DNA from 3 places in the Escherichia sp. HH091_1A genome. Region 3 is predicted to be linked to each of the others. Evidence: riboswitches for the same ligand, from Rfam matches in the RefSeq annotation. Region 3 holds a riboswitch; each other region holds the start of a gene.

Region 1 (4,506 bases), 2.6 Mb from region 3:
CACAACTTCGCTGTCGCGGTAAAATAGTGCTGATAAAACTGACGCATGGGGCACCTCCTTGCTTCATCGTTAGGAATTATTGACTTAATATAGGGAAAATAAAATTGCTGTCTTTTGCGCAGGAGTTCCCCTTTTATGCCATCCGCTCGTCTGCAACAACAGTTCATCCGCCTGTGGCAATGCTGCGAGGGTAAATCGCAGGACACAACGCTCAACGAACTAGCGGAGTTATTGAGCTGCTCCCGTCGTCATATGCGCACCCTGCTCAATACCATGCAGGATCGCGGCTGGCTGACGTGGGAAGCGGAGGTCGGGCGCGGTAAACGCTCACGTTTAACATTCCTCTATACCGGGCTGGCGCTTCAGCAACAGCGGGCGGAAGACTTACTGGAGCAGGATCGTATCGATCAGTTGGTGCAACTGGTTGGCGACAAAGCGGCTGTGCGGCAAATGCTGGTTTCTCATCTGGGGCGTACCTTCCGTCAGGGGCGGCACATCCTGCGCGTGCTCTACTATCGTCCGTTGCGCAATCTGCTGCCCGGCAGTGCATTGCGCCGTTCCGAAACCCATATCGCCCGGCAAATCTTCAGTTCGCTAACGCGCATAAATGAGGAAAATGGGGAACTGGAAGCAGACATCGCCCACCACTGGCAGCAAATATCACCGCTTCACTGGCGCTTCTTTTTGCGTCCAGGAGTCCATTTTCATCATGGTCGTGAACTGGAAATGGACGATGTGATCGCCTCTTTAAAACGAATCAATACGCTGCCGCTCTATTCGCATATTGCGGACATTGTGTCGCCGACGCCCTGGACGCTGGATATCCATCTCACGCAACCGGACCGCTGGTTACCGTTACTGCTGGGGCAAGTTCCGGCGATGATCCTGCCACGAGAATGGGAAACCCTCAGTAACTTTGCCAGCCATCCCATCGGCACCGGTCCGTATGCGGTGATCCGCAACAGCACCAATCAACTGAAAATTCAGGCATTCGATGACTTCTTCGGTTACCGGGCATTAATCGACGAAGTTAACGTCTGGGTTCTGCCGGAAATTGCCGACGAGCCAGCCGGAGGGCTGATGCTAAAAGGGCCGCAAGGCGAGGAAAAAGAGATTGAAAGTCGGCTGGAGGAAGGTTGCTACTATTTACTGTTCGACAGCCGCACCCACCGTGGGGCGAATCAGCAAGTCAGGGACTGGGTAAGTTATGTGCTTTCTCCAACTAATCTGGTCTATTTCGCCGAGGAACAATACCAGCAACTCTGGTTTCCGGCTTATGGACTGCTCCCCCGCTGGCATCATGCCCACCCGGCGCAGTGCGAAAAACCTGCCGGGCTGGAAAGCCTCACCCTGACCTTTTATCAGGATCATATTGAGCATCGGGTGATTGCCAGGATCATGCAGCAGATTCTGGCAAGTCATCAGGTCACACTTGAAATTAAAGAGATCAGCTATGATCAGTGGCACGAAGGAGAGATCGAGAGCGATATCTGGCTTAACAGCGCCAACTTTACGCTGCCGCTGGATTTTTCGCTGTTCGCACATTTGTGCGAAGTGCCGCTGCTACAATACTGTATTCCGATCGACTGGCAAGCCGACGCCGCCCGCTGGCGCAATGGCGAAATGAACCTGGCGAACTGGTGCCAGCAACTGGTCGCCAGTAAAGCAATGGTGCCACTTATCCACCACTGGCTGATCATTCAGGGGCAACGCAGTATGCGCGGTCTGCGTATGAACACCCTTGGCTGGTTCGATTTTAAATCCGCGTGGTTTGCGCCGCCGGATCCATGATTGCTGGTTGATAACAAAATCACTACACTAACGCCGTTCTCAACGGGGTGCCACGCTGCCGCGTGCGCTGAGAAAATACCCGTCGAACCTGATCCGGATAACGCCGGCGAAGGGATTTGAGGCTCCTTCTCAAGTCCTTTGCCACTCTTCTTTGAGGTGCAAAGTGTTAAATAAATATCTTCCCCTGCTGTTGCTCTGTACAGCACCAGCTTTCGCTAAACCCGTTCTGACTGTTTATACCTACGACTCCTTCGCCGCCGACTGGGGGCCAGGTCCGGTGGTGAAAAAAGCCTTTGAAGCCGACTGTAATTGCGAACTGAAACTGGTGGCGCTGGAAGATGGCGTTTCGCTTCTCAACCGTCTGCGGATGGAAGGCAAAAACAGTAAAGCCGATGTGGTGCTGGGGCTGGATAACAATCTGTTAGATGCCGCCAGCAAAACCGGGCTGTTTGCTAAAAGCGGTGTGGCAGCGGATGCCGTTAACGTTCCCGGCGGCTGGAATAATGACACTTTCGTCCCGTTTGATTACGGCTATTTCGCCTTCGTCTATGACAAGAACAAACTGAAAAATCCGCCGCAAAGCCTGAAAGAATTGGTTGAAAGCGATCAAAACTGGCGGGTGATTTATCAGGATCCGCGCACCAGCACGCCGGGGCTGGGTCTGCTGTTGTGGATGCAAAAAGTCTATGGCGATGACGCCCCACAAGCCTGGCAGAAACTGGCGAAGAAAACGGTCACGGTCACCAAAGGCTGGAGCGAAGCCTACGGCCTGTTTTTAAAAGGCGAAAGCGATCTGGTACTGAGTTACACCACTTCTCCGGCTTATCACATTCTCGAAGAGAAGAAAGATAACTACGCCGCCGCGAACTTCAGCGAAGGTCACTATTTGCAAGTGGAAGTCGCCGCCCGCACCGCTGCCAGTAAACAGCCGGAGCTGGCGCAAAAATTCCTCCAGTTTATGGTTTCTCCGGCTTTTCAGAATGCGATCCCAACCGGCAACTGGATGTATCCGGTGGCAAACGTCACGCTGCCTGCCGGTTTTGAAAAATTGACCAAACCGGCAACCACGCTGGAGTTCACGCCAGCCGAGGTGGCGGCACAACGTCAGGCATGGATTAGCGAATGGCAACGCGCCGTCAGCCGTTAATTCCCGGCTGGTTAATTCCAGGCGTAAGCGCCGCTACGCTTGTGGTGGCGGTTGCACTGGCGGCATTTCTCGCCCTGTGGTGGAACGCGCCGCAGGGTGACTGGATGGCAATCTGGCAGGACAGCTACCTGTGGCATGTGGTGCGCTTCTCCTTCTGGCAGGCGTTTCTCTCGGCGCTGCTCTCTGTCGTACCCGCGATATTCCTCGCCCGCGCGCTCTATCGCAGGCGCTTTCCGGGTCGGCTGGCGCTGTTGCGTCTGTGCGCAATGACCTTGATCCTCCCGGTGCTGGTTGCTGTTTTCGGCATTCTTAGCGTCTATGGTCGCCAGGGCTGGCTGGCATCACTCTGCCAATCGCTCGGTCTGGAGTGGACCTTTTCGCCCTACGGCCTGCAAGGTATTTTGCTGGCGCACGTATTTTTTAATCTGCCGATGGCGAGCCGCTTATTACTCCAGGCACTGGAAAACATTCCCGGCGAACAACGTCAGCTTGCCGCCCAGCTTGGGATGCGCGGCTGGCATTTTTTCCGCTTCGTCGAATGGCCGTGGTTACGGCGTCAAATCCCGCCGGTTGCCGCGCTTATCTTTATGCTCTGTTTCGCCAGCTTCGCCACCGTGCTATCGCTGGGCGGCGGTCCGCAGGCGACCACTATCGAGCTGGCAATCTATCAGGCGCTGAGTTACGACTACGATCCCGCCCGCGCGGCGATGCTGGCGCTGATCCAGATGGTGTGTTGCCTTGGGCTGGTGCTGTTGAGTCAGCGACTAAGTAAGGCCATTGCGCCCGGCACCACGCTGCTGCAAGGCTGGCGCGACCCGGACGATCGTCTGCATAGCCGCATTTGCGACACGGTGTTAATTGTGCTGGCGCTGTTGCTGTTGCTGCCACCGTTACTGGCGGTGATTGTCGATGGGGTAAATCGCCAGTTGCCGGAAGTGCTGGCGCAGCCGGTGCTGTGGCAGGCGCTGTGGACCTCGTTGCGTATTGCGCTGGCGGCAGGCGTATTATGCGTGGTGCTGACCATGATGCTGCTATGGAGCAGTCGCGAATTGCGGGCACGGCAAAAAATGCTGGCGGGTCAGGCGCTGGAGATGAGCGGAATGCTGATCCTCGCCATGCCGGGGATTGTGCTGGCAACGGGCTTCTTTTTACTGCTCAACAACACCATCGGCCTGCCACAATCTGCTTACGGCATCGTGATTTTCACCAATGCGTTAATGGCCATCCCTTATGCGCTGAAAGTGCTGGAAAACCCGATGCGCGATATCACTGCCCGCTATAGCATGCTTTGTCAGTCGCTGGGCATTGAAGGCTGGTCGCGCTTAAAAGTGGTGGAGCTGCGCGCCCTGAAACGTCCGCTGGCGCAGGCGCTGGCCTTTGCGTGTGTGCTGTCGATTGGTGATTTTGGCGTGGTGGCGTTGTTCGGTAACGATGATTTCCGCACCCTGCCGTTTTATCTCTACCAGCAAATTGGCTCCTATCGCAGCCAGGACGGCGCGGTGACCGCGTTAATTCTGCTGCTACTCTGTTTTCTGCTGTTTACTGTGATTGAAAAACTACCGGGGCGA
Region 2 (4,506 bases), 2.2 Mb from region 3:
TCCCAGCGAAATTCGAAGCGGGCTTTCGACATGGCGTTATCGCGAATTTGCGCGCCCGGATGCCCTTTCGCCAGGTCGGCGGCGTGGGCGGCAATCTTATAGGTGATAAGCCCCTGCTTAACATCTTCTTTATTAGGCAGACCCAGATGCTCTTTTGGCGTTACGTAACAGAGCATCGCGCAGCCAAACCAGCCAATCATCGCCGCGCCAATCCCCGATGTGAAGTGGTCATAACCCGGCGCAATATCAGTAGTTAGCGGCCCGAGGGTATAGAACGGTGCTTCGTGGCAGTGCTCTAACTCCTCGGTCATATTGCGGCGGATCATCTGCATCGGCACGTGGCCTGGACCTTCAATCATCACCTGCACGTCATATTCCCAGGCGATTTTGGTCAGTTCGCCCAGCGTATGTAGCTCGGCAAACTGCGCTTCATCGTTGGCGTCCTGTATAGAACCAGGGCGCAGGCCGTCGCCCAGCGACAACGAAACGTCATAAGCGGCACAGATTTCACAAATTTCGCGGAAGTGTTGATAGAGGAAATTTTCCTGATGATGGGAGAGGCACCATTTCGCCATAATCGAACCGCCGCGAGAGACGATACCAGTCAGGCGTTTCGCGGTCATCGGCACATAGCGCAGCAGTACGCCCGCATGGATAGTGAAGTAATCCACACCTTGCTCGGCTTGTTCCAGCAGCGTGTCGCGGAACGCTTCCCAGGTAAGATCTTCAGCGATCCCATTAACCTTCTCCAGCGCCTGGTAGATCGGCACTGTACCAATCGGTACCGGGCTGTTACGCAAAATCCATTCGCGAGTTTCGTGAATATAGCGACCGGTGGAAAGATCCATCACTGTATCCGCCCCCCAGCGCGTAGACCATACCAGCTTTTCCACTTCTTCTTCGATGGAAGAGGTGACCGCCGAGTTGCCGATATTGGCGTTAACTTTTACCAGGAAGTTACGGCCAATAATCATTGGCTCCGATTCCGGATGATTAATGTTGGCCGGGATAATCGCACGTCCGGCAGCAACTTCATCACGGACAAATTCCGCAGTGATATTTTCCGGCAGACGTGCGCCAAAGCTCATTCCCGGATGCTGGTGGCGCAAAACTTCGCTACGTATGCGCTCGCGACCCATATTCTCGCGAATGGCGATGAATTCCATTTCGGGCGTGATGATGCCCCGGCGGGCGTAGTGCAGTTGGGTGACGCGGCGTCCTGCTTTGGCGCGCTTTGGGGTTAATACGCCGCTAAAACGTAGCTCGTCGAGGCCATCATCTGCTAGTCGCGCTTTAGTGTAATCGGAACTGCGCACGGTAAGTTCTTCGGTATCGCCGCGCGCATCGATCCACGGCTGGCGCAGTTTTGCCAGTCCTTGCTGCACGTTAATGGCGATCTGTGGATCGCCATACGGACCGGAGGTGTCGTAGACCGGAATCGCTTCGTTTTCTTCGTACTGCGGCTGTTCTTTGCTACCGCCGATTAGCGTCGGGCTAAGCTGGATCTCACGCATCGGCACGCGCACGCCGGGTTGTGTGCCAGTGATGTAAATGCGTTTTGAGTTCGGAAAGGCGGTGCCTTCCAGGGTGTCGATAAAATGTTGGGCCTGGGCGCGTTGTTCGCGGCGGGTCAGTTTTGTTGCAGACATAGCTCATTCCAAAAAGTTAAGGACGTGGCTTGTCAGACGACGGATGAAGCAAGAGACGATCGCCGCAAAGGCGATGCGATAGCAGATTAACTCTTGTTCCCTTCGCAGGTATTAGCCTGATCAGGTTCCGCGGATCCCGAATAAACGGTCTCAGCCAGTTAAGGCACTCCGACAAGAAATTAGCCCCGCAAACGGGGCGTTGAATGTAAATTACGCGTTAACAGCGCAGAACTCAAGCAGGATGTTTGACGCGGGCGGCGTCAAGCACCAGCAGAATCAGCTTATCTTCCAGCACAAAGCGCGCTTCCAGGGCCTCGCCGATGTCAGATAAAACCTGTTGAAACTCAAGGTAATTATCATGATCGATAGCGGTTTCCAGGCTGGAATCGTAGTAATCCATAATCTGTTGGGTATTGGCTTCGAGTTGTGGCCAAATCTTCGCGGCGCGTGCGAGTTGCCCATTGCCTTCCAGTTTATGAAGAATGCGCTCATAAATACTGAAATGTCCGGCAGACAAGTAATCGACCAGGCTCTGACAAAAATCATCAAGGGCTTTTTCGTTTAGCCTCATGTACGATTCTTTGCCAGGCTTAATGCCAACCAGATTGTAGTAAGCCACGAGCAGATGCTTACGTACATGTAGCCAGCGATCAACCAGTTTGTTACTTCCTCTGACGCGCTCCGTCAGGTTATCGAGCTGGTTAAGCATGATTGACTCCGCAAGTTTGTATTCAAAAACTGCTCAGTGAGAAATGTAAAAACCATGTTAAACATGCCAGTGATGCAAAGGTAGTGCAAGAGCTATGGATCGTATAATTGAAAAATTAGATCACGGCTGGTGGGTCGTCAGCCATGAACAAAAATTATGGTTGCCGAAGGGAGAATTGCCATATGGCGAAGCGGCAAATTTCGATCTTGTGGGTCAGCGCGCACTACAAATCGGCGAATGGCAGGGGGAACCTGTTTGGTTAGTACAACAGCAGCGGCGTCACGATATGGGGTCGGTACGTCAGGTCATTGATCTCGATGTTGGGCTGTTTCAACTGGCCGGACGTGGCGTGCAACTGGCGGAGTTTTACCGATCGCATAAATACTGTGGTTACTGCGGGCATGAAATGTATCCAAGCAAAACCGAATGGGCGATGCTGTGCAGCCATTGCCGTGAGCGTTACTACCCGCAAATCGCCCCCTGCATTATTGTTGCCATCCGTCGCGATGATTCGATCCTCCTCGCCCAGCATACCCGCCATCGTAACGGTGTCCATACGGTACTTGCCGGATTCGTCGAAGTGGGCGAAACCCTCGAGCAGGCGGTCGCGCGGGAAGTGATGGAAGAGAGCGGAATTAAAGTTAAAAACTTGCGGTACGTGACTTCCCAGCCGTGGCCGTTTCCCCAGTCGCTGATGACCGCATTTATGGCGGAATATGACAGCGGCGACATCGTGATTGATCCGAAAGAGCTGCTCGAGGCGAACTGGTATCGCTACGATGATTTACCGTTACTTCCGCCGCCCGGCACCGTGGCGCGCCGTCTGATAGAAGATACGGTGGCGATGTGTCGGGCAGAGTATGAGTGATGATACACTGACCGCCTGACGCACTAAGGAACAGCCAAAATGACCGAACTCAAAAACGATCGTTATCTGCGGGCGCTGCTGCGCCAGCCCGTTGATGTCACTCCAGTATGGATGATGCGCCAGGCGGGTCGCTATCTACCGGAATATAAAGTCACGCGCGCCCAGGCGGGCGATTTTATGTCGCTGTGCAAAAATGCAGAGCTGGCGTGCGAAGTGACTTTGCAACCGCTGCGTCGCTATCCGCTGGATGCGGCGATCCTCTTTTCCGATATCCTCACCGTGCCGGACGCGATGGGGTTAGGGCTCTATTTTGAAGCCGGAGAAGGTCCGCGTTTTACCTCGCCAGTCACCTGCAAAGCTGACGTTGATAAACTGCCAATTCCGGACCCGGAAGATGAGCTGGGTTATGTGATGAACGCGGTGCGTACTATTCGCCGCGAACTGAAAGGCGAAGTGCCGCTGATTGGTTTTTCCGGCAGCCCGTGGACGCTGGCGACCTATATGGTGGAAGGTGGCAGCAGCAAAGCGTTCACCGTGATCAAAAAGATGATGTATGCCGATCCACAGGCGCTGCACGCTCTGCTCGATAAACTGGCGAAAAGCGTCACTTTGTATCTGAATGCGCAAATTAAAGCTGGTGCTCAGGCCGTGATGATCTTCGATACCTGGGGCGGCGTGCTCACCGGGCGCGATTATCAACAGTTTTCGCTCTATTACATGCATAAAATAGTTGATGGTTTACTGCGTGAAAACGACGGTCGCCGTGTACCGGTCACCCTGTTTACCAAAGGCGGTGGACAGTGGCTGGAAGCTATGGTGGAAACGGGTTGCGATGCGCTGGGCCTCGACTGGACAACGGATATCGCCGATGCGCGCCGCCGCGTGGGCAATAAAGTCGCGCTGCAGGGTAATATGGATCCGTCGATGCTATACGCGCCACCTGCCCGCATTGAAGAAGAAGTCGCGACTATACTTGCAGGTTTCGGTCACGGCGAAGGTCATGTCTTTAACCTTGGTCACGGTATTCATCAGGATGTGCCGCCAGAACATGCTGGCGTGTTTGTGGAGGCTGTGCATCGTTTGTCTGAACAATATCACCGCTAAGGAGTGATTATGGATCTCGCGTCATTACGCGCTCAACAAATCGAACTGGCTTCTTCTGTGATCCGTGAGGATCGACTTGGTAAAGATCCGCCGGATCTGATCGCCGGAGCCGATGTCGGGTTTGAGCAGGGCGGAGAAGTGACGCGAGCGGCGATGGTGCTGTTGAAATACCCCTC
Region 3 (4,506 bases):
TAGCTACAGAAATGCATTGGCACAAAATGCAGGTGTCTATTCCTTTAATCTGACATTGTCATACAACCCGATAACCACAACCTGCAAACCGGACGATTTATTAATTACTTTAGAGAGTATTCCCGTTTCACAATTACCAGCTACAGGTAACAAAGCAACAATAAATAGTAACAAAGGGGATATTGTTCTGCGTTGTAAAAACTTATTAGGTCAACAAAATCAAACATCACGGAAAATGCAGGTGTATTTATCAAGTTCTGACTTGTTAACCAACAGCAACACAATACTGAAAGGTGCGGAAGATAATGGCGTAGGATTTATTCTTGAAAGTAATGGTTCTCCAGTCACACTTTTAAATATCACTAACAGCAGTAAAGAATACACAAATTTAAAAGAAATTGCGGCAAAGTCAAAACTTACAGATACAACGGTTTCAATTCCGATAACTGCCAGTTACTACGTCTACGATACAAATAAAATTAAATCTGGCGCACTGGAGGCAACCGCATTAATCAACGTGAAATACGACTAATAACAAGCAAGACGAGCAAGTGGCTAATAATAAAAAATAACAAGGTGTCTGCATTTCCCCCTCATGATGAGGGGGCTTTTTTTAGCGATGATAAAAAATCTCACCATCGTAGGCTTTAATGATTTTACCGTCGGTGTCGCTGATCAACACGTACGCGCCACCCATATAGGTCCAGTGCGTCCCGGCATCAGGCGCGGGCAGGTTACGTAACTGCCACTGCTTAATGTTGTACTCATCGGTGCGGTACATCTCTGGGACGGTATCGCCTGGTTTGAAATGCTTAAAGTCAGCAATGAAACTGCTTAACTCATACTTAGAAATTCCCGAGGTATTGGTCGAACCCGCGGTGGCTGGTGCGGCCCAGGCGGCACTGGTAACCAGCAAAAGCACACCCAGCAACATCTTATTTTTAATGGTCATAAACTCTCCACTTTGGGGATCTGTAATATCAGTCGGATATCTTTCCTGCCATACAATATAACTGACAAGCGATATTTTGTTAGTGATCCCATGATTTCGTAAAAAGTGTAAATGAAAGGATGCCCTAAAAGCATCCTTAGCGAGCAGAGAGCCAGCGGAAATAGCTGATTTAAGAATCATCCTGGGCTGAAGATAACATGCAGCCTATCGCATAATGCCCATAAAGCCATGCACGCCCATATACACCCCAACTAAGCCAATCAACAGACTGGAAAAATAAGGGGCACGTTTAGCGAGAGTGTTAAATCCGCTCCAGCGTTTTGCGACCTGCTGAACGCTGATTGCTGCGCCAACGCCTACGGTGACTAGCGTTAACGCCAGGCCAATGCTGAAACTGACGACCAGTGTTGCGCCCAGTGTCAGGGCTTTCAACTGAATGCAAATCAACAGCACGGTAATTGCTGCCGGGCAGGGGATAAGGCCACCGGTTAAGCCAAATAACAAAATTTGCCAGTTGGTGACCTCTCTACCATCGAAGCGTCGTTTAATGTCATTGGCATGGGCTCGTGCATGAGCATCCTGATACTCCCCATGTTCGTGATGGTGATGATGTCCATGGTCGTGGTGATCTTCGTGATCGTGATGATACTCATGATCATGCCCGTGCATATTCTCCAGCCAGTTGCGTTCGCCGCGCCAGGTACGCCAGAACATCCAGAACGCGGTGCCAATAATGATCACCGCGGAAATCAACTGGAGCCACGGTTCCGCCGATTGTGCAGTAAAACGTTTGCTGATCACCATCCCGCCAAAGGCAATCAACCAGACCACCGCGGTATGCGAAATGGTTGCTGCCAGTCCGAGCATCACCGCCTGTTTAATGGTGCCTTTGATGGCGATGATAAACGCCGCCATCATCGTTTTTGAGTGCCCTGGTTCCAGGCCATGAAGCGCACCAAGTAAGATGGCGCTGGGGATGAAGAACCAGGCATTTCCTTGCTGAAGAAGAGTGGTAAATTCGGTCATGATAATAATTCTTAGTATTAATTCGGCAATCCGATTCTACTCCCCCCTAGTACCTGATACTACCCCTCAGTAGAATAATAGTGCTATGATTTTTCATGTTCTTGTTAACCAGGTGTTGCCATGTCTCATACAATCCGTGATAAACAGAAACTGAAAGCGCGTGCCAGTAAGATTCAGGGTCAGGTCGTGGCTCTCAAGAAAATGCTCGACGAGCCGCACGAATGCGCAGCTGTTCTACAACAGATTGCTGCTATCCGTGGCGCGGTAAACGGCCTGATGCGCGAAGTGATTAAAGGTCATCTGACGGAACACATCGTTCACCAGGGGGATGAGCTAAAACGTGAAGAAGATCTGGATGTCGTTCTGAAGGTGCTGGATTCATATATCAAATAATTTCACAACGTTATTGTAATCCCGCCGTTTTTCCTCGTTTACAACGTGTGCGCGGGACATTACCATCCATCTCTGCGATTCATCATCGCAACCAAACGACTCGGGGTGCCCTTCTGCGTGAAGGCTGAGAAATACCCGTATCACCTGATCTGGATAATGCCAGCGTAGGGAAGTCACAGACCACCAGGTTATTGCTTCTTCACGTTATGGCAGGAGCAAACTATGCAAGTCGACCTGCTGAGTTCCGCGCAATCAGCGCACGCGTTAAACCTCTTTTACCAACACTCTCCTCTTGTGCATTGCATGACCAATGATGTGGTGCAAACCTTTACTGCCAATACTTTACTGGTGCTCGGTGCATCGCCAGCGATGGTTATCGAAGCAGAAGAGGCCAGTCAATTTGCGGCTATCGCCAGTGCCTTGCTAATTAACGTCGGCACGCTGACGCAGCCACGCGCACAGGCAATGCGTGCTGCCGTTGAACAGGCAACACACTCTCAAACCCCCTGGACGCTTGATCCGGTCGCGGTTGGCGCACTCGATTATCGTCGCCGTTTTTGTCATGAACTTTTATCTTTTAAACCGGCAGCGATACGTGGTAATGCTTCGGAAATCATGGCATTAGCTGGCGTTGCTAATGGTGGACGGGGAGTGGACACCACTGACGCCGCGGCTAACGCGATACCTGCTGCACAAACACTGGCACGGGAAACTGGCGCAATCGTCGTGGTCACTGGCGAGGTGGATTATATTACCGATGGTCGTCGCACCGTTGGCATTCACGGCGGCAATCCGTTAATGACCAAAGTGGTAGGAACTGGCTGTGCATTATCGGCAGTTGTCGCTGCCTGTTGTGCATTACCAGGCGATATGCTGGAAAATATCGCATCTGCCTGTCACTGGATGAAACAAGCCGGAGAACGCGCAGTCGCCAGTAGCGAGGGGCCAGGCAGTTTTGTTCCCCATTTTCTTGATGCGCTCTGGCAATTGACGCAGGAGGTGCAGGCGTGAAACGAATTAACGCTCTGACGATTGCCGGTACTGATCCGAGTGGTGGTGCGGGGATTCAGGCCGATCTTAAAACCTTCTCGGCACTTGGCGCTTATGGTTGCTCAGTGATTACTGCACTGGTGGCGCAAAATACCCGTGGCGTACAGTCGGTGTATCGCATTGAGCCTGATTTTGTCGCCGCCCAGCTCGATTCGGTGTTCAGTGATGTGCGAATCGACACCACTAAAATCGGTATGTTGGCGGAAACCGATATTGTTGAAGCGGTGGCAGAACGGTTGCAACGTTATCAGATCCAAAACGTGGTACTCGACACCGTTATGCTGGCAAAAAGCGGCGACCCGCTGCTTTCACCTTCGGCAGTTGCCACGCTACGCAGTCGATTATTGCCACAGGTTTCATTAATAACGCCAAACTTGCCCGAAGCAGCCGCCTTGCTCGACGCGCCACACGCGCGCAACGAACAGGAAATGCTGGAACAAGGACGAGCGCTGTTAGCGATGGGCTGTGGCGCAGTGCTGATGAAAGGCGGTCATCTGGATGATGAGCAAAGCCCGGACTGGCTGTTTACCCGAGAGGGGGAACAACGGTTTACTGCACCGCGCATTATGACCCAAAACACCCACGGTACTGGTTGTACGCTCTCTGCGGCGTTGGCTGCACTACGCCCGCGCCATACAAACTGGGCTGACACCGTCCAGGAGGCAAAAAGCTGGCTTTCTGCTGCGTTAGCGCAGGCCGACACGCTGGAAGTGGGGCACGGAATTGGTCCGGTTCACCACTTCCACGCCTGGTGGTAAACACCGTAATATAGCTGCTTTGGATTTTTTTCAGCCTGCTTGTGCTGAAAATGCAGGGATGAAGCCAATGCAGCTATGGATTGCCAGTCGTAAAAGATTTACCGCCTTACGTTGTGCCCTTGGGCTAATTTCCATCGTGGCGATTTATCCCAGCCAGACGGTTAATTTTTTCTATTCCACAGCAGTTCAGATCAAAGACTATATTCACTTTTATGGTTACCGCCCGGTCAAATCTTTTTCTATTCGTATTCCTGCCAGTTACACCATTCACGGAATAGATGTTTCGCGCTGGCAGGCACGGATCGACTGGCAGCGGGTGGCAAAAAT

The links. Region 3 has a riboswitch for thiamine pyrophosphate ahead of thiM (hydroxyethylthiazole kinase). Riboswitches for the same ligand answer to the same signal wherever they lie in the genome.
Region 1: it holds a riboswitch for thiamine pyrophosphate, as region 3 does, so the genes downstream of both, thiB (thiamine ABC transporter substrate binding subunit) here and thiM (hydroxyethylthiazole kinase) in region 3, are expected to answer to the same signal.
Region 2: it holds a riboswitch for thiamine pyrophosphate, as region 3 does, so the genes downstream of both, thiC (phosphomethylpyrimidine synthase ThiC) here and thiM (hydroxyethylthiazole kinase) in region 3, are expected to answer to the same signal.

The regions. Positions count from the first base shown of each region.
Region 1 is NZ_AP025747.1:80,634-85,139, reverse strand. It holds gene sgrT (glucose uptake inhibitor SgrT) at 1-47, opposite strand, end outside; gene sgrR (DNA-binding transcriptional regulator SgrR) at 136-1,791, shown strand; TPP riboswitch at 1,825-1,924, shown strand; gene thiB (thiamine ABC transporter substrate binding subunit) at 1,955-2,938, shown strand; gene thiP (thiamine/thiamine pyrophosphate ABC transporter permease ThiP) at 2,914-4,506, shown strand, end outside.
Region 2 is NZ_AP025747.1:4,891,842-4,896,347, forward strand. It holds gene thiC (phosphomethylpyrimidine synthase ThiC) at 1-1,649, opposite strand, end outside; TPP riboswitch at 1,730-1,830, opposite strand; gene rsd (sigma D regulator) at 1,882-2,358, opposite strand; gene nudC (NAD(+) diphosphatase) at 2,453-3,226, shown strand; gene hemE (uroporphyrinogen decarboxylase) at 3,266-4,330, shown strand; gene nfi (deoxyribonuclease V) at 4,340-4,506, shown strand, end outside.
Region 3 is NZ_AP025747.1:2,672,010-2,676,515, reverse strand. It holds gene QUF14_RS13655 (putative fimbrial-like adhesin protein) at 1-532, shown strand, start outside; gene rcnB (Ni(II)/Co(II) efflux transporter accessory subunit RcnB) at 614-952, opposite strand; gene rcnA (nickel/cobalt efflux protein RcnA) at 1,157-1,978, opposite strand; gene rcnR (Ni(II)/Co(II)-binding transcriptional repressor RcnR) at 2,099-2,371, shown strand; TPP riboswitch at 2,463-2,559, shown strand; gene thiM (hydroxyethylthiazole kinase) at 2,594-3,382, shown strand; gene thiD (bifunctional hydroxymethylpyrimidine kinase/phosphomethylpyrimidine kinase) at 3,379-4,179, shown strand; gene QUF14_RS13625 (glycoside hydrolase family 25 protein) at 4,247-4,506, shown strand, end outside.